Regions from separate parts of the Arthrobacter sp. 05N429 genome, predicted to be linked through region 1. Evidence: predicted binding sites of a transcription regulator. Region 1 holds the regulator's gene; the other holds the start of a gene.
The links. Region 1 encodes LexA, which represses DNA repair genes until DNA is damaged. Its sites were predicted from a motif close to TCGAACANNTGTTCGA; they were not measured.
Positions count from the first base shown of each region.

Region 2: a site for LexA is predicted at 5,441-5,456, ahead of AC1DF4_RS07275 (DUF6504 family protein). Genes of this name have one in related genera too.

Region 1 covers NZ_JBFTMQ010000005.1:196,376-205,097, forward strand. Annotated here, with positions in the region: gene AC1DF4_RS11690 (ATP-dependent DNA helicase) at 1-1,364, shown strand, start outside; gene lexA (transcriptional repressor LexA) at 1,507-2,256, opposite strand; gene AC1DF4_RS11700 (LysM peptidoglycan-binding domain-containing protein) at 2,598-3,032, shown strand; gene AC1DF4_RS11705 (histidinol-phosphate transaminase) at 3,159-4,277, shown strand; gene hisB (imidazoleglycerol-phosphate dehydratase HisB) at 4,341-4,967, shown strand; gene hisH (imidazole glycerol phosphate synthase subunit HisH) at 4,964-5,776, shown strand; gene AC1DF4_RS11720 (hypothetical protein) at 5,777-5,935, shown strand; gene priA (bifunctional 1-(5-phosphoribosyl)-5-((5-phosphoribosylamino)methylideneamino)imidazole-4-carboxamide isomerase/phosphoribosylanthranilate isomerase PriA) at 5,988-6,734, shown strand; gene AC1DF4_RS11730 (SseB family protein) at 6,748-7,647, shown strand; gene AC1DF4_RS11735 (MFS transporter) at 7,710-8,722, shown strand, end outside.
Region 2 covers NZ_JBFTMQ010000003.1:60,213-68,934, reverse strand. Annotated here, with positions in the region: gene thrS (threonine--tRNA ligase) at 1-1,449, opposite strand, end outside; gene AC1DF4_RS07280 (DNA polymerase III subunit alpha) at 1,556-5,056, opposite strand; gene AC1DF4_RS07275 (DUF6504 family protein) at 5,053-5,382, opposite strand; gene AC1DF4_RS07270 (hypothetical protein) at 5,538-5,924, shown strand; gene AC1DF4_RS07265 (chorismate mutase) at 5,934-6,260, opposite strand; gene AC1DF4_RS07260 (VOC family protein) at 6,275-6,697, shown strand; gene AC1DF4_RS07255 (alpha/beta hydrolase fold domain-containing protein) at 6,704-7,372, shown strand; gene AC1DF4_RS07250 (alpha/beta hydrolase) at 7,345-7,620, shown strand; gene AC1DF4_RS07245 (SOS response-associated peptidase) at 8,081-8,722, opposite strand, start outside.

The DNA of each region.
Region 1 (8,722 bases):
ACGTCGTGGTCACCAACCACGCGATGCTGGCCGTCAGCGCCTTCGAGGGCCTCGCCGTCCTGCCCGAATACGACGTCGTGGTGGTCGATGAAGCCCACGAGCTCCAGGACCGCGTGACCGGCGCCGTGTCCGGCCAGCTTTCTGTCGCCATGGTGCACGCCGCCGCGTCCGGGGCGCGGAAGCACGCCGGCATCACCGTGGACGCATTGAACAACGCCGCATCCAACCTCGAACTTGCCATTGAGGGCGTTCCCAGCGGGCTAATGCCCAACGGCCTCAACAGCGAACAGCTGGACTGCGTGGACCAGCTGCGGGACGCCTGCCGCGCCGCGCTTTCGGATTCCAAAGGGGACAGCGCGAACACGGCCGACGGCGGCCGCCAGCTCGCGCGCTCACGGCTCATGGTGATCCTGGAACTCTGTGAACGGCTGCTGGCAGCACGCGAGAACCGCGAAGTGGTCTGGTTTTCCCGCAACAGCACCTTTGACCCGCAGCAGGGGTACTCCCAGCCGGACGAGTCCGCCCCGGCCTTGGTCAATATCGCCCCGCTCAGTGTTGCCGGACGGCTCCGGGAGGGTCTGTTCGCGGACCACACCGTCATCCTGACCTCGGCCACCCTGGCGATCGGGTCCGCTTTTGAACCGGCTGCCGGCGGCCTCGGTCTGGTGGGTCCTGGCGCCCCGAGCTGGACCGGCGTCGACGTCGGCTCGCCCTTCGAATACCCCAAGCAGGGCATCCTCTACGTTGCCAAGCACCTGCCCAAGCCCGGCCGGGGCACGTCCCCGGAGGCACTCGACGAGCTCGAGAAGCTGATCCGGGCCTCCGGCGGCGGGGCCCTGTGCCTGTTCTCGTCGCGGCGCGCCGCCGAGGACGCTGCCGAGGCACTCCGGCCACGGCTGGACATGAGCATCCTCTGCCAGGGGGATTCCACCATGACGGCGCTGGTGAAGCAGTTCGCCGACGAGCCGGACACCTGCCTCTTCGGCACCATGTCCCTGTGGCAGGGTGTCGACGTGCCGGGGACCTCCTGCCGCCTCGTGGTGATCGACCGGATCCCGTTCCCTCGGCCCGACGATCCCCTGATGACGGCGCGGTCCCGGGCGGTGGCCCAGGCCGGCGGCAACGGCTTCATGAGTGTTTCCGCGACCCACGCTGCCATCCGTCTCGCCCAAGGCGCCGGCAGGCTGATCCGCACCACGACGGACAAGGGAGTGGTGGCTGTGCTGGACTCGCGGCTGTCCACCGAAAGGTACGGGGGATTCCTCCGCGCCGCCCTGCCGCCGTTCTGGCCCACCACGGACCCCGCCATCGCCGTCGCCGCACTTGAGCGGCTCGCGAAGGAATCAGGGCAGCCCGCCACGTAGCCCCGCCGGGTTGGATTCCTGCCGCCCGGGTGCCAGTAACTGGGCGGAAACGCGAAAGGCCCCGTCCGGCGTGAACTGGTCAACGCCGGCGGGGCCCTGTTCGCAGGGACTGGGCAGCTCTGAGCTACTGGGAGGCTGTGTCCTAGAGGGAGCGCAGCACCGAGACAACTTTGCCCATGATGACGGCATGATCGCCGAGAATGGGCTCGTACTGGGTATTCTGCGGCAGCAGCCAGGTGTGGCCGTCACGCTGGCGGAAGGTTTTTACTGTTGCCTCGTCATCCAGCAGGGCGGCCACAATGTCACCGTTGACAGCATCGCCCTGCCTGCGCACCACCACCCAGTCACCGTCGCAGATGGCCGCATCGATCATCGAGTCACCGGCAACCTTGAGCATAAAGAGCTCGCCGTGGCCCACCAGCTGGCGGGGCAGGGGCATAACGTCCTCAACCACCTGGTCGGCCAGGATCGGTCCGCCGGCGGCGATCCGGCCCACCAGCGGCACCATGGCGGTATCCGTGGCACTGGCCAGCTCCGAAACAGACAAGCCGCCGACACTGCGCAGGCCGCTGGACTTCTCGGCGCCTGAAATCTTCGCGGTTCCCTCATCGAGGGTCAACGGCATCAGCACTTCCATGGCCCGGGGGCGCTTGGGATCGCGCCGCAAGTAGCCGAGCTTCTCGAGCTGCGAAAGCTGGTGGGTCACGCTGGAAAGGCTCGCGAGGCCGACCGTGTCGCCGATTTCGCGCATGGACGGCGGGTACCCGTTGTCCGTCACGGAGCGCTGGATGGTCTCCAGAATCTTTTTTTGCCGGACGGTAAGGCTCTTGGGTGGCCGGGCTGCCTGCGGGCTCCGCGGGGTGGCCCTGCCGCCAGTGGCTTGTGCTGCCATGTTCGCCAACGCCTTTCCGTTCCGCCCGGCCGCTGTGGCTGCAGCTGCCGGGAACTTCCGGCCTGAAATGTCAGACCCTGCTGATCAACTGCAGAAGTGGTTGTTCTTTGACTCAAACGTAGGCCAGCCACACAGCTTTTTCAAACATTTGTTCTAGCGAGTCTCGACAATGTTCGTCAATAAGTGCTAAAACAGAACAAGCAAGATTCGAATATGTGTTCTAGTTTGGCGAAGCTCAGTTAGAACAAGTCATTCGTCTCTTTGTTCGAAGGTCAGGCCGGTTGGCGGCGGGTACGTGGAGTACGCCGGGCGGCACAGTATGGTCCAGGAGGGCTCAGTTCATGTCAGCATCAAGCGCGTTTCACGACACTTTCGGCCGCGACGCATTCGGCGACTACGGCCGGCCCGGCAGCGGGACGTCCGGCCAGCCCGGCCCCAGCGGTCGTGCCGAACAGGCAAAGCAGGCGCCGCTGAGGCTCACCCGGCGGGGGCGCTTTGTCTTCATTGGGGTGCCGCTCATCCTGCTGGCCGCGCTGGTTCTCTCTTTCAGCGGATTCCTCAACGCCCCGGCAAAGGCGGCGGACTCTGCCGCCGAGCTGTCGCTGACACCCACAGTCTCGGTAACGGTGCAGCCCGGCGAATCCTTGTGGGCCATCGCCGAGGCTGTGGCGCCTGAACGCGATCCCCGCGACGTCGTCGCCGACATCATCCAGCTGAACAACCTCGAGGCCGCCCGCGTCGTGCCCGGCCAGGCACTCTTCGTCCCGTCCAACTAGTTCTTTCCGTCCAGGTAGCTCATGGGCCCCGTTGTTTGCGCGCCTCGAGGCGTTCTGCGGGCGCACGGCAGCCCCGGTAAGCGTCACAGTTTCTGGGCCCGCAGCGATCTCACTTAAACTGAACAAGTGACTGACCAGCTAGAGCGCCTGAACCGACTTCCCCTCCGGACCAACCTGCGGGGCCTGACCCCCTACGGGGCACCGCAGCTGGACGTCCCCATCCTGCTCAACGTCAACGAGAACACCCACGGCGTCCCGGCCGACGTCCGCGCGGCCATCTCCGAGGCCGTCGCGATTGCCGCCACCGGACTGAACCGCTATCCGGACCGCGAATTCACGGAGCTGCGGGAGGCTCTGGCCGAATACCTCGGGCACGGACTGGCCGCGGACAACATCTGGGCCGCCAACGGCTCCAACGAGGTTCTCCAGCAGATCCTCCAGGCCTTCGGAGGTCCGGGCCGCACCGCCCTTGGTTTCCCTCCCACATACTCCATGTACCCGCTGCTGGCCTCCGGCACGGACACCGGGTACATCGCCGGCGTCCGCGCTGATGACTACGGGCTCAGTGCCGAGTCGGCCGCCCGGCAGGTCCGCGAACTCCAGCCGAACATCGTGTTCCTCTGCTCCCCGAACAACCCCACCGGCACCGGGCTTGGCCTGGACGTCGTCGAGGCTGTCTACGAGGCCGGCGAGGCCAGCCAGACCATCGTGATCGTCGATGAGGCGTACCACGAGTTCGCCCATGACGGCACGCCCAGCGCGCTGACGCTGCTGCCCGGCCGGGAACGGCTGATCGTTTCGCGCACCATGAGCAAGGCCTTCGCTCTTGCCGGAGCCCGTGTCGGCTACATGGCGGCCGCCCCGGAGGTCACCGACGCCCTGCGCCTGGTCCGGCTCCCGTACCACCTCTCGGCCATCACCCAGGCAACAGCCCTGGCCGCCTTGCACCACCGGGTCGCGCTGATGGCCGACGTCGAGGACATCAAGCGGCAGCGCGACAGGATCGTGTCCGAACTGCAGCGGATGGGCCTCAAGCCTGCCGCCTCCGACTCGAACTATGTCTTCTTCGGCGGTCTGGACAACCCGCACGAGGTCTGGCAGGAACTGCTGGATGCCGGTGTGCTCATCCGGGACGTTGGCATTCCCGGGCACCTTCGCGTCACCGCCGGGACTGAGACGGAAACCACAGCCTTCCTCGAAGCCCTCGAGCGGATCCTGGCCGGCCGCGCAGTGCAGCCCGCCTAGACTTAACCCAGGACATCCACCTGCCTGAACGCCGGGCACCGTCGTCATCCAAAGGACACCCACATGAGCACCACCGGATCAACCGCTGCCGAGGGCCGGACCGCACGCATGGAACGGACCACCAGCGAGTCATCGGTGCTGGTCGAGATCAACCTGGACGGCACCGGAGTCTCGGACATCAGCACCTCGGTCCCGTTCTACGACCACATGCTGACGGCGCTGAGCAAGCACTCCCTGATCGACATGACGGTCAAGGCCACCGGCGACACGCACATCGACGTCCACCACACGGTCGAGGATGTTGCCATCACCTTCGGCGAGGTCCTGCGCACCGCCCTCGGGAACAAGGCCGGGATCCGCCGCTTCGGCGAAGCCACGGTGCCCCTCGACGAGGCCCTCGCGCACGCCGTCGTCGATGTCTCCGGCCGCCCGTACCTCGTGCACGGCGGAGAACCGGCCGGTCAGGAGTACCACCTGATCGGCGGACACTTCACCGGTTCCCTCACCCGCCACGTCTTCGAGGCGATCACCCTGCACGCCGGAATCTGCCTGCACATGAACGTCACCGCCGGCCGGGACCCGCACCACATCGTTGAGGCCCAGTTCAAGGCCTTCGCCAGGGCCCTGCGCGCCGCCGTCGAGCCGGATCCCCGCGTCGAGGGCATCCCGTCCACCAAGGGTGCGCTGTGACCGGCAAAGTGCTGAAGGACGGCGCCATCATCGACCCCGACACCGGCGCGAAGCCTGCGTCGCCCGAGGGCAAGCCCACCGTCACGGTCCTCGACTATGGCTCCGGTAACGTCCGCTCCGCCGTCCGCGCCCTCGAGCGTGCCGGTGCCGAGGTGATCCTCAGTTCCAAGCCGCAGGACGTGCTCAACGCCGACGGCCTCGTGGTCCCCGGCGTCGGCGCGTTCGAAACGGTGATGCGCGAGCTCAAAGCCGTCGACGGGATCCGAATGATCGGCCGCCGTGTGGCCGGAGGCCGGCCTGTCCTGGCCATCTGCGTCGGCCTCCAGGTTCTGTTCGAGGCCGGCGTCGAGCACGGCACCGAAGCGGAAGGCATGGGGGAGTGGCCCGGGAAGGTCGAACTCCTTCCCGCCGACGTCGTGCCGCACATGGGCTGGAACACCGTGTCCGTTCCGGAGGGCTCCAGGCTGTTTGCCGGTGTCGAAGACGAGCGCTTCTACTTTGTGCACTCCTACGGGGTCCAGCAGTGGGACTTCGACGTCATCCAGCCGAGGATGACGGCGCCCCTCGTCACCTGGTCAGAGCACGGTGCCCCGTTCATCGCGGCCGTGGAAAACGGCCCGCTGTGCGCCACACAGTTCCACCCCGAAAAGTCCGGCGACGCCGGGGCGCACCTGCTGCGCAACTGGGTTGGGGGTCTGCGGGACCGCTCCCGGGCCGCCGAATCCGCGGCCCCGGACTCAGCGCGCGTAGAAGCCGCGGCGTCCGACGCCACCCCTGCCGACGCCACGCCGGAAGCCGGGACCGCCTAGATGTGGTCCATCGTGCTGATGGGCCTAGCCGGCCTGCTGGTCGGCGGAGCGCTGTCCTTCCGCCAGCAGAAGAGCCCGCGCTGGGTCCAGGCCGTGTTCTACGTCCTGGCCGGGATGGCGCTGCTGGCCGCCTATCTGCTGACCCTGCCTGCCGCCTGACTACCCGCAGCGCCCCGACCACCTGCCGTCCCTGAAGAGCTGAGGATCTACGATGACCACCGAAACCCCGCTGCCCGTGCTGGAGCTGCTGCCCGCCGTCGACGTCGTCGACGGCCAGGCCGTGCGCCTCGTCCAGGGCGAGGCCGGCAGCGAGACGAGCTACGGCACGCCGCTGGAGGCTGCGCTCAACTGGCAGCAGCAGGGGGCCGAATGGGTCCACCTCGTGGACCTCGACGCCGCCTTCGGCCGGGGCTCCAACGCCGAACTGCTCCGCGAAGTGGTCGGCCAGCTGGACATCAAGGTGGAGCTGTCCGGCGGCCTGCGTGACGACGAGTCCCTCGAGAAGGCCCTGGACCTGGGCGTGGCCCGCGTGAACCTGGGCACCGCGGCACTGGAGAACCCCGAGTGGACCGCCCGGGTGATCGAGCGCTTCGGCGACAAGATCGCCGTCGGGCTGGACGTCCGCGGCACCACGCTGGCCGGCCGCGGCTGGACCAAGGAAGGCGGCGACCTCTGGGAGGTCCTCGGGCGCCTCGAGGAGGCCGGCTGCTCCCGCTATGTCGTCACCGACGTCACCAAGGACGGCACCCTCCAGGGCCCCAACGTCGAACTGCTGCGCCAGATGGTGGAAAAGACCGGCAAGCCCGTCGTCGCCTCAGGCGGGATCTCCAGCCTCGAAGACCTCAAGGTCCTGCGTTCCCTCGTGCCGCTCGGCGTCGAAGGCGCCATCGTCGGCAAGGCCCTCTACAACGGCAACTTCACGCTGCCCGAGGCCCTCGACGTCGCCGGCCGCCGCTAGGCAGTCCCGCAGCATGGAGCACCGGCCCGCGGGCGGCAACGCAGCTGACAACCCTGTCCCTTCACGCCAGTTGCCCGGACACATCGCGGCAGCCCTGGCGGGCGCCGGCGGTGCGACCGACTCGGCGGGCCGGCCCTGGGCGGGCCGCAGCCTGTCCGGCGAGGACGCCACGATCCACAACTTCGAGGACGACGACGGCACGGCCGACGCCGGCTACCTCGCCGCGCTGGCTGCCCTCGAAGCGGGCGACGGCGACGAGGCCGCGGTGGTGGCCTCGCTCGCCACGGCGCGGGTGTTTGTGCCGATCCTCGCCACGCTCGCCGAAGAAGGCGAAGGTGCCGGCGGCCTGCACGCCGACAAGCAGGCGGACATGGCGCTCGTAACGCTCAAAGCCCCCGACGGCCGGACTGCGATGCCGGTCTTCACCTCCGCGGCTTCACTCGAGGCCTGGCATCCCGAGGCGCGCCCGGTGGCCGTCTACGCGGCCCGCGCTGCACTGTCCGCGGTCGCTGAGGGGGCGGAACTGCTCGTGCTCGACCCGGGGTCCGCTGTCACCTTTGTGGTGCGCCGGCCCGCGGTGTGGGCCCTTGCCCAGCAGCGGGACTGGACGCCGTCCTACGCTGATCCCGAGCTCGCCCGGGACCTCGGCGAGGCCGCAGTTGGCTTTCCCGCGGTCCGCCGTGTTGAAATTCATCGGGGCGGGGGAGTTGCCGCGGTTGCGGCCGACGGAAGGCAGCTCCCGGGCGGAGGCTCCGGCCCGGAGCTCCGCGTGGTGCTCTACCTAGAAGACGGACTCGACGCCGCCGGCGTCCAGTCCATCGTGTCCGGCCTCAACAACGCCTGGGCACGGAATGAAATATTTGCTGAGCGGGTTGACTCGATCGAGGTCAAATTGCAGCGCGCAGCACAGTAGCTGACGGTCGGCCGGGGACATCCTGGGTGCTGCCGGGGGCAGTACCAGAAGGAAATAGTTTCGTGAACTTCGCGCTTTACCGGGATCTGCTGGCCGTCCGGCCCATCAGGCGGCTCCTGCTGGTCGGGATGGTTGCCCGCATACCGCACTCCGCGGCCGGGGTCCTGCTGACCCTGCACATTGTCCTGACCCTCGGCCAGGGCTACGCCGCCGCCGGCGCCGCCGCCGCCGTGATGACCATCGGGATCGCCGTCGGCGCACCCTGGCGCGGCCGGCGCGTCGACACCGTCGGCCTGCGGCGGGCGCTCATACCGTCCGTCGTCTCCGAAGCCGTCATCTGGTCCGTTGTGCCGCACGTATCCTACGAGGTCCTGCTGCCGCTGGTCTTCGTCGGCGGCCTGCTCACGCTGCCCATCTTCAGCGTGGTGCGCCAGTCCCTCGGCGTCCTTGCCACGGGGGAGCAGCGGCGCACCGCGTTCGCCCTCGACGCCATCTCCACCGAACTGGTCTTTATGATCGGCCCCGCGGCCGGCGCCCTCGTCGCCACCGCCGGGTTCTCGGTCCTGGGACTGACCATCGTTGGCATCGCCACCTCGGTGTCCGGGCTCTTCCTGATGTGGTTCAACCCGCCGACCCGTAGCGCCGCGCCTGTCCCGGGGTCTGATCCCGTGTCCGATGCCGAGTCCGATGCAGCGTTTGAGGCCGGCCAGCAGGAGGGCGCCGAAGTCGCCGTCGTCGCCGCTGCCCCGGCCCACCTGCAGGAAGCCGCCGCCGAGCTCGCCCCGCTGGCCGCCGCCGGGGAAAGGCGCCAGGAACGGGCCGGGCTGCGGCAGAAGGTCGTCCACAACTTCGCCTGGTTCACGTCAGCCGTGGCCGCCGTCTTCGCCGTCGCAGCCGGGGCCGGCATGGTCCTCAGCGGCACGGACGTCGGAATCGTGGCCGCCCTCGAATCCGGCGGCCACCAGGCCGAGATCGGACTGGTGTTCCTCTTCTGGTGCGCGGCCTCGGTGGTCGGAGGCCTCATCTACGGCGCCATGCACCGGCCCATCTCACCGATCCTGCTGCTGCTGGGCAT
Region 2 (8,722 bases), on a different contig from region 1:
CTCCAGGCCCGAGGCTTCGGCCACTTCGGCGAGGGTGCGGGTGGCCTCGTCCCAGGCGGCGTCGTCGCCCACGAACTTGTCCTCGTTCTTGGTGGAGAGCTCCAGGTAGAAGTCGTCCAGGCCGTAGTCCTTGAGCAGCCCCAGCACGAAGTTCAGGGTGCCGGTGAGCTCGTCCTTCATCTGCTCGCGGGTGCAGTAGATGTGGGCGTCGTCCTGGGTCATGCCGCGCACCCGGGTGAGGCCGTGCACGACGCCGGACTTCTCATAGCGGTAGACGGAGCCGAATTCGAACAGCCGCAGGGGCAGTTCGCGGTAGGACCGGCCGCGGGAACGGAAGATGAGGTTGTGCATGGGGCAGTTCATCGGCTTCAGGTAGTAGTCCTGGCCGGGCTTGCGCACGGTGCCGTCCTCGTTCAGTTCCGCGTCGATGTGCATCGCCGGGAACATGCCTTCCTTGTACCAGTCCAGGTGGCCGGAGACCTCGTAGAGGTGGCCCTTGGTGATGTGCGGGGTGTAGACGAAGTCGTAGCCGGCATCGACGTGGCGCTGGCGGGAGTAGTCCTCCATGGCCTTGCGGATGATGCCGCCCTTGGGGTGGAACACCGGAAGGCCGGAGCCCAGCTCGTCCGGGAAGGAGAACAGGTCCAGCTCCGCACCGAGTTTGCGGTGGTCGCGGCGTTCGGCTTCGGCGATGCGCTCCTGGTAGGCCTTGAGGGCGTCCTTGGTGGGCCAGGCGGTGCCGTAGATGCGCTGCAGCTGCTGGTTGTTCTGGTTGCCCAGCCAGTACGCTGCCGAGGACCTGGTCAGGGCGAAGGCGTTGGAGATGAGTTTGGTGTTGGGCAGGTGGGGGCCGCGGCACAGGTCGCACCAGACGCTGTCCCCGCTCTTGCGGTCCACGTTGTCGTAGATGGTGATGTCGCCGGCGCCGACCTCTACGTTGACGCCTTCACCGGCGTCGGCGGCCTCGTTCTTCTTGCCGAGCAGTTCGAGCTTGTAGGGCTCGTTTTTCATGGCCTCGCGGGCCTCGTCCTCGGACACCACGCGGCGGACGAACTTCTGGTTCTGGTTGATGATCTTGAGCATCATCTTTTCCAGGGTCTTCAGGTCTTCCGGCGTGAACGGCTCCTCGACGTCGAAGTCGAAGTAGAAGCCGTCGGTGATGTACGGCCCGATGCCAAGCTTGGCGTCGGGGCGCAGCTGCTGCACGGCCTGGGCCATGACGTGGGCCGTGGAGTGGCGCAGGACGTTGAGGCCGTCCGGGGAATCGATGGTGACGGCCTCGACCGTGGCGTCCTCGGGCAGCGGCTGGTCCAGGTCCTTGAGCTCGCCGTTGACGCGGGCCACTACGACGTCGCGGCGCTCAAAAAAGAGTTCCGCGCCGGTGGTCCCGGTAGTCACCTTGGTCTCTTCGCCATCGACGAGAAGGGTGATCTGCTGGGCATCTGACACGGGTGTCTCCTATTCAAAGTTAAGGCTTCGTAGCTTGTGGCGTACGGGGACCACAGCCAGCCTCGTCCATGCTATCGGTTTCTGAAGAGGCCAACCAACGCGCCACTCAGCCTCCCAGCCCGGTAATTGCGAGGTGGCGGGTGATGCCGTCAAGGGGTCCCGGCGGCTCGGGTTCCCGGGTGTCCGGGATTCCGGAGGCTGGGACCGGGAAGGGCAGGGTCTCGGTGCGGCTCAGGTCCCATGCCATGCTGGCGCTGATGCTGATGCCCCGCGGCCCGGTCCGCCGGGTGGTTCCCCGGATCAGCAGCAGCCGGGTGCCGAACAAGAGTGGACCTGCCAGCTCCTGGGCCTCATGGAAGAAGACCGAGTCCACGCAGCCCGTGCCGTCGTCGATGCTGATGAACACCACCCGGCGGCCGCCCCGCATGGGAGGGGTCTGCGTGGCGACGCGGACTCCGGCGACCAGCACCTCGGTTCCGTTGCGCAGCCCCAGCAGCTTGTCTGCGGTGGTGACGCCGAGGCGGTCCAGGAGCGGCCGGTGGCTGGCCATCAGGTGGTCGCTGACGTCCACGGCCATCAGGTCCAGCTCGGCCCGGACGGTATCCACCAGGGTGGGGGCGGGCAGCACGGCCTTGAGGTTTTTCAGCTCGACGTCGCCCAGCGGCAGGGAGAGCTGCCCTTCGATCACGTCCACTCCCTTCCGGTGTGGCCGGCTTTGCAGGGTCTGCAAGTGCTGGACCAGGTCGGCGCGGTTGGCGGTCCCGCCGGAGGCACGGTGGAGGGAATCGAAGGCGCCCAGCTGGGCCAGCCGCTGGATGCTGGGTTTGCTCAGCCGGGACCGGGCCCGCAGGTCCGCGAGAGAGTCGTAGGGCTGACCTGCCACAATCCGCTTCAGCTCGGTTCCCGAGAGCCCGTAGATGCCGTTCAGGCTCAGCCTGATGCCCAGCTTGCCGCGGTCCGGGCCGGCGGCCACCCGCTCAACCCTGTACTCGGCCTGGCTGCGGTTGATGTCCAGGGGCAGGATGGGGATTCCCAGCCGCCGCGCCTCTGCCACCAGGAGCCGCTTGGGGTACATGCCCGGATCGTGTTCCCACAGCCCGGCGAGGAACGCCTCCGGGTGGTGGGTCTTGAGCCAGGCCGACTGGTAGGTGGGCACGGCAAAGGCGGCGCCGTGGGCTTTGCAGAACCCGAAGCTGCCGAAGGCCTTGAGGGTGCCCCAGACCTTGTCCACCACCTCGGGGCTGTACCCCCGGGCACGGGCCTCCTTCCGGAAGAACTCCTCCACCCTGTATTCCAGGACCTCGTTGCCGAGGGCGCGCCGGAATTCGTCCGCACGCGCCAGCCCGCATTCGGTCATGACGTCGAAGGTCTTCAGGATCTGCTCATGGAACACGGTGACGCCGTGTGTTTCCTGGAGGACCGCCTTGAGGTCCGGGTGCGGGTAGACCTCGGGGGCGAAGCCGTGCCGGTGCTCCAGGAAGGGCCGGACCATGTCCGATTTCATCGGGCCCGGCCGGAACAGGGAGATGTCGATAATGAGGTCGTTGAACTCCCGGGGGGCGAGCTTGCCGATCAGCTCCCGCTGGCCCGGGGATTCGATCTGGAAACAGCCCAGGGTGTGGGTGCTGCGGATCAGCTCGTAGGTGGGTTCGTCGTCGAGCGGCACGGCGTTGAGGTCGATCGTGCCGTCCTCGGCGATGTAGTCCGGACCTGTCCCGCCTGGTCCCGCAGGGTGGGCGCCCGCTGCCACCACTTCGGCTTTGGAGGGATGCAGGCGGATCACTTCACGGACGGCGAAGGCCATGGCGCTTTGCATCCGGACGCCCAGGACATCGAGTTTGAGCATGCCCATCGGGTCCATGTCGTGCTTGTCAAACTGGCTCATGGGCAGGCCCAGCCCGCTGGGCTGCACGGGCGTGCGGTCCAGCAGGGTGGCGTCCCCCAGGATGACCCCGCAGGGGTGCATGGAGATATGCCGCGGCAGCCGGTCCAGCCGTTCAGTGAGGTCCACCAGCAGGTCCAGCTGCTGGTTTCCGCTGAAGTCGCGTTGCCCCACCCGGCCGGCGAATTCCTTCAGCTCGGGCATCTCCTCGAGGGCTTCGCGGAAGTTCCGGGCCGAGAAACGCCACAGCTGCTTGGCGATGTCCCCGATCTCGCCCTCCTCCATGCCCAGGGCCAGGCCGGCGTCGCGCACGGCACCGCGGGCGCGGTAGCCGTTCTGCATGCTCATCAAGGTGACGCGCTCGGAGCCGAAGCGCTCAAAAATCTTCCGGTACACGTTGTGCCGTTCGGCGCTTTCGACGTCGATGTCGATGTCCGGCAGGGTGGCGCGGTCCCGGGAGAGGAAGCGTTCGAAGATCAGGTCGTGCTGCAGCGGGTTCACCTGGCTGACGTCGATCAGGTAGTTGACCAGGCTGGATGCCCCCGAGCCGCGGGCGGCCGCCCGGACTCCCATGTCCAGGATCATCCGGGAGACTTCGGCCACGGTCAGGAAGTACGCGGCGAAGCCGAGGCTGTCGATGATCCGCAGCTCGTGTTCCAGCCGCGAGCGCAGCTCCCCGGCGGGCTGGCCGGTGATCCCGGGAAAACGCCTGCTGATGCCTGCTTCGCACCGCTGGGTGAGCTCAACGAGGGCGTCCCCGGCGATCCCGATCACCGAGGCTTCCGGCACCACCGGCTGTTTCCACCCCATGTCCGTCACCGGATCCATCCGGCAACGGTCCGCGAGCGCCTCCGTCTGCGCCATCAGGCTCTTGAGGTCGGCCGCACCGTATCCGGCGGCGTGCATGATCTCCTTGCCGAGCTGGAGCATCCGGTCCGCGGATTTGAGCCAGCCCTGCCCGTTGGGCTGCAGCAGCGGGGCGGCGGAAAGTTCGGGCAGCGATTTCAGGGTGCGGGCGGAGTCCAGCACATCCGCGGTGGCCGCCCCGTCCTCGGCGACGTACCGCACGGCGTTGCTCAGCACAGCGGGTACCCCGTGTTCGGCAGCGAGCTTGAGCATCCGTACCGCGTGGGCGGTGCTGAGCGGTTCCCCGGGCGGGCTGAGCTGGCTGACCACCTCGGCGGCAATGGTTCCGGCCGGCATGGCGTCGAGCCAGCGTTTGAACAGGGTGCGGGGGCGCAGGTAGCGCCTCCCTCCCATGGCACGTCCGACGTCGGAGTCCGGTCCGATCAGCACGGTCAGCACCGGCTTGAGCGTTTCCGGGTGCAAGGTGCGGGAGGCCAGCTCGGCCCGGGTCACGGCGACGGGTACCGCTCCCCCGGCCTTTCCCGTGGTGCGGGCATGGGCATCGGAGATCAGCCGGCACAGCGCACGGTAGCCGGCGCCGTCGTTATGCCCGTGGGCCAGCACGACGACGCGTCCCCCCACCTGGGTGCGGAGGTCGCCGTCGTCGTCATAGACCGCAAGATCCACTCCGACGATCGGATCCAGCCCGGCCGCCATACAGGCCTTCAGGTGCTTGACCGTCCCGTAGAGGCCGTCGCGGTCCGTGCAGGCGAGCGCCGTCGCCCCGTCTGCGGCGGCGGCTGCCGCCAGCTCATCCGGCCAGGAGACCCCGTAGTGGGCACTGAAGGCGGTGGAGACATGGAGATGGGTGAAGCTCATGCTGATTCGGGTTTCCGGTGGAGCAGGGCGTCATGGATCCTCAGCAGGCGCCAGCGTCCGCTGCCGACATGCCGGGTGAGGTCAAGGGTGAGGCTTTCCGGGTCGGGGGAATCTGCCCGGCGCACTTGAACCCGCCAGATCTCGTGGTCCACGAGTCCCGGGCCGCTGCCCAGCGGCGCCCGCTGCTCTTCCGCCCACCATTGGCGGCGCTCAAACCAGCGGACCGGTTCGGCGCAGACGGTGTAGTGCCGGCCCGCCCAGTCCAGCTTCAGGGGCTGTCCGGAGGGTGTGCAGACGACGTCCACCGCCTCACTGAACATGCCCATCGCGCCTCCCGGACCGCACCATCTGTAAGAACCATCTGGCCAAACAGCCAGCGACTATTCGAACATATCTTCGAACAATTCCAGTCTACGACGGCGCCGGGGGAAAACCTAGATCAGGGGTGGACGGACGCAGGCACAGGTAGCAGGATTGATCCATGAGCTCCCATAACGCACTTCTGAAGCAGGTAAGCATCGCCGCCGAGGACACGTCCTTGGTGGCGAAGTTCGATATAGACGGAAACATCCCCGGCCAGGGCGCCTACGTGGTGGGGCTGGTAGCGGCGACTCCCGATCATTCCCACCAGCGACGAATGGGGATCGAGTTCATGAACGGGGAAGCTGTGTCCTTCTATTGCTTCAGTCATGACGGCACGGAGGAGAACTTTGACCTCAAGGGAGTGGAGCACTCCGGCAATACCATTACCGGGCACTTTCCGCTGAGCACCATCATGGGCCTGGCCAAGGGGCACCTCATGACGGCCTTCAGCGACTGCGACGGCCGCGACTACCAGGCGAACGTTCCGGTGGAGGAGGCCCTGTAGGCCCTCGCCCTAGGAGCTGGCTTTGTAGACTTCCAGCTCGAGTGTGATGAACGCGTCGATCATTGCCCGGTACGTCTTCTCAACGAGGTCGACGTCGATGTCCTTCTGTTCCGCCGTGGCGCGGACGTGTTCGATAACCCGCTCCACGCGCCCCGGAGCCCGCACCTCGGCGCTGTCAGCCTTGAGGGTTCCGGCGATCCGGATCAGGCGCTCGCGGCGGCCGATCAGCGACACGATCTGCTCGTCCACCTCGTCCACGGCCACCCGCACGGCGGCGAGCTGCTCCCGGTCGGCCTTGGCAGCTTTTTCGTCTTGGTGATTTGTGGACATGTGCATGACAGTATCGAATGATGCAGCCACGAGTCGATTTAATTTCACTGGGTGTCCGCAGTGTTGACGCCTCCCGCAGTTTCTATGTAGATGGCCTGGGCTGGCCCGTCCACCGGGAAGTCCGGGGCGAGGTCCTGTTCATCCAGGCCAATCACGGCCTCATCCTCTCGCTCTGGGATGCCGGGCAGATGCAGGCCGAAGCGGCCGTTGATCCCCCGGCCGGAGTTCCCTCCATCACCCTGAGCCACAACCTGGGCAGCGCGGCGGAAGTCGACTGGGTGATGGCGGAGGCCGAGTCCGCCGGAGCGGCCATCATCGCCGAGCCGAGAACCCAGCCCTGGGGCGGCTACACCGGATACTTCGCCGACCCCGACGGCTACCGCTGGGAGGTCGCCTTCAATCCCAGCTGGGCGGTCGACGGCGGCGGCAATGTCACTCTCTGACGACGAGTGAACGAGACACTCGCCGACGACGGGCTGGCCCGGTGGATATCCGGCATCCGCTCACAACCAGCAGACGCCCCGCCCCTGGACGTGAACAAGCTCCGCGCCGCACGGTCCAGGCCTGCCGGGCCAAGCCTGCCCCACGTAATCGACCTTGCCACGCCCGGCGACAGCCCGGTTCATCTGCGTTTCTACCGACCCGGCGGGCAGCCACTGCCGCTCATCGTCTATGTCCATGGCGGGGCGTTCATCTTCGGGGACCTGGAGTCCCATGACCGGACGTGCCGTCGGCTGGCCCTGGAAGCCAACGCCGCGGTACTGGCGGTCCACTATCGGCGAGCGCCCGAGCATCCGGCACCGGCGGCGATTGACGACGTCGTCGCCGGATTGAAATGGGCAATCATGGCACCGGCAATCCTTGGACCAATCGACGGCTCTCCGGCCCTGGCCGGCGACAGCGCCGGGGGCCTGATCGCCCTCCTCGCGGCACAACGGATGATTACGGAGGGCGTCCGTCTCAGCGGGCTCCTGCTGGTGTGCCCCAACGCCGATCTGACGCTGTCGCAGCCAAGCGTGCAGCAGAAGGGGCTGGGATGGGGGCTGGACGCAGAAGCCCTGGCGTGGTCGCTGAGGCAATGGGTACGGACATGGACGCCGAACAACTCGCGTCATTGAGCCCGTTGCACGTCAGATTCAGCGGCCTGCCCGCGACTGTCATAGCTACGGCGGAGCACGATCCGCTTCGCGACGAGGGCGAGGCCCTGGCCCGGAGGCTGATTGCCGCCGGAACGGAGGTCCACCATGTACCTCATGCTGGACTCGTTCATGGCTTCCTCAGTCTCGATACAGAGTCGCCAGCTGCTTTGAAGGCCGGAAATGAGCTCCTGCGGCTATTTGGATCCGTCATCCGCGACGGCGGCTAGAGCCCAGTCCACTCGACCAATAGGCCGGCAGGAGATTCAACGCGTGGACTTCCCCGGTTCCCTCGGCCACGTCATCCCGCGGCCTGCCGAATCCAGACCAGCCCACCGCAGCGCCCTCGACTGTCACAGCGGGACGACATTCTGGTCGGGATCCCCTGCCTGGTTCTTCGGGTTGGGTAAGGCCGCCGCTCACTCGCCAAGGGCACTATGGCCCTATTGAGGTGTTCGCCGGCGTCGCTAACGTGACTGGGAGTACACGGCGGCACGCTAATCGAGCCGGTGTGCGGTGAGTTGCGAAGCAGGAGTGTGCTCTGCAGCTCGCCATCGCTTTGCCCTCTAGCCATCCGCCCTCTCCCAAGTTCCGTTTTATCGCCCCGGCGATGTGTGCAACATTTTCCTGCGCCGTAAGAAGTTGGGGGTCCAAGACTGACCCGTCCGGACTACCGCCGCACCGGCGCGGCTAGAACAGGCTTCCCACCGGCTGGATGAGTTCCGGGGAGTCGTTCCTGACGTTCCCGACGGCGGTGCCGACGGCGTCGATCGTCCAGCCCTCCGCGACATGGTGTGCGCCGGCCCGGACCAGGTCCACGAGTCCGGCGGCGTCGTCGGCCTGCGGGTCCAGCCAGGACTGCATCGTTTCCCGGTCCATCGGCAGCGGCACCCGGTCGTGCAGGGCCGTGAGTTCAGCCAGCATTCCCCCGGCGTAGCCCTCCGGCGGCGAATCGGTGGTCATGATCGACGTCGAGAGCAGCCAGCGCGCAGGGTCGTCCTCGGCTTTGGACGGGTCCTTCCACCATTCGTAGAGCCCGGCGAAGACAATCGGGTGGCCGTCCCTCGGGTGCACGTAATACGGCTGTTTGCCGCGGCCCTCGCCTTTCCATTCGTAGTAGCCGTCGGCGGGGACGGCGCAGCGCCGGGCGCGGGTTGCCTTCCGGAACGCCGGCTTCTCCAGCACACTCTCGCTGCGGGCATTGATCATCTTCGAGCCGATCCCCGGGTCCTTGGCCCAGGACGGCACCAGCCCCCAGCGCGCGATGTGCAGCTGCCGGACCGGTTCGCCGTCGACCAGCCGTTCCAGCAGGATCGGCACATCCGCGGTCGG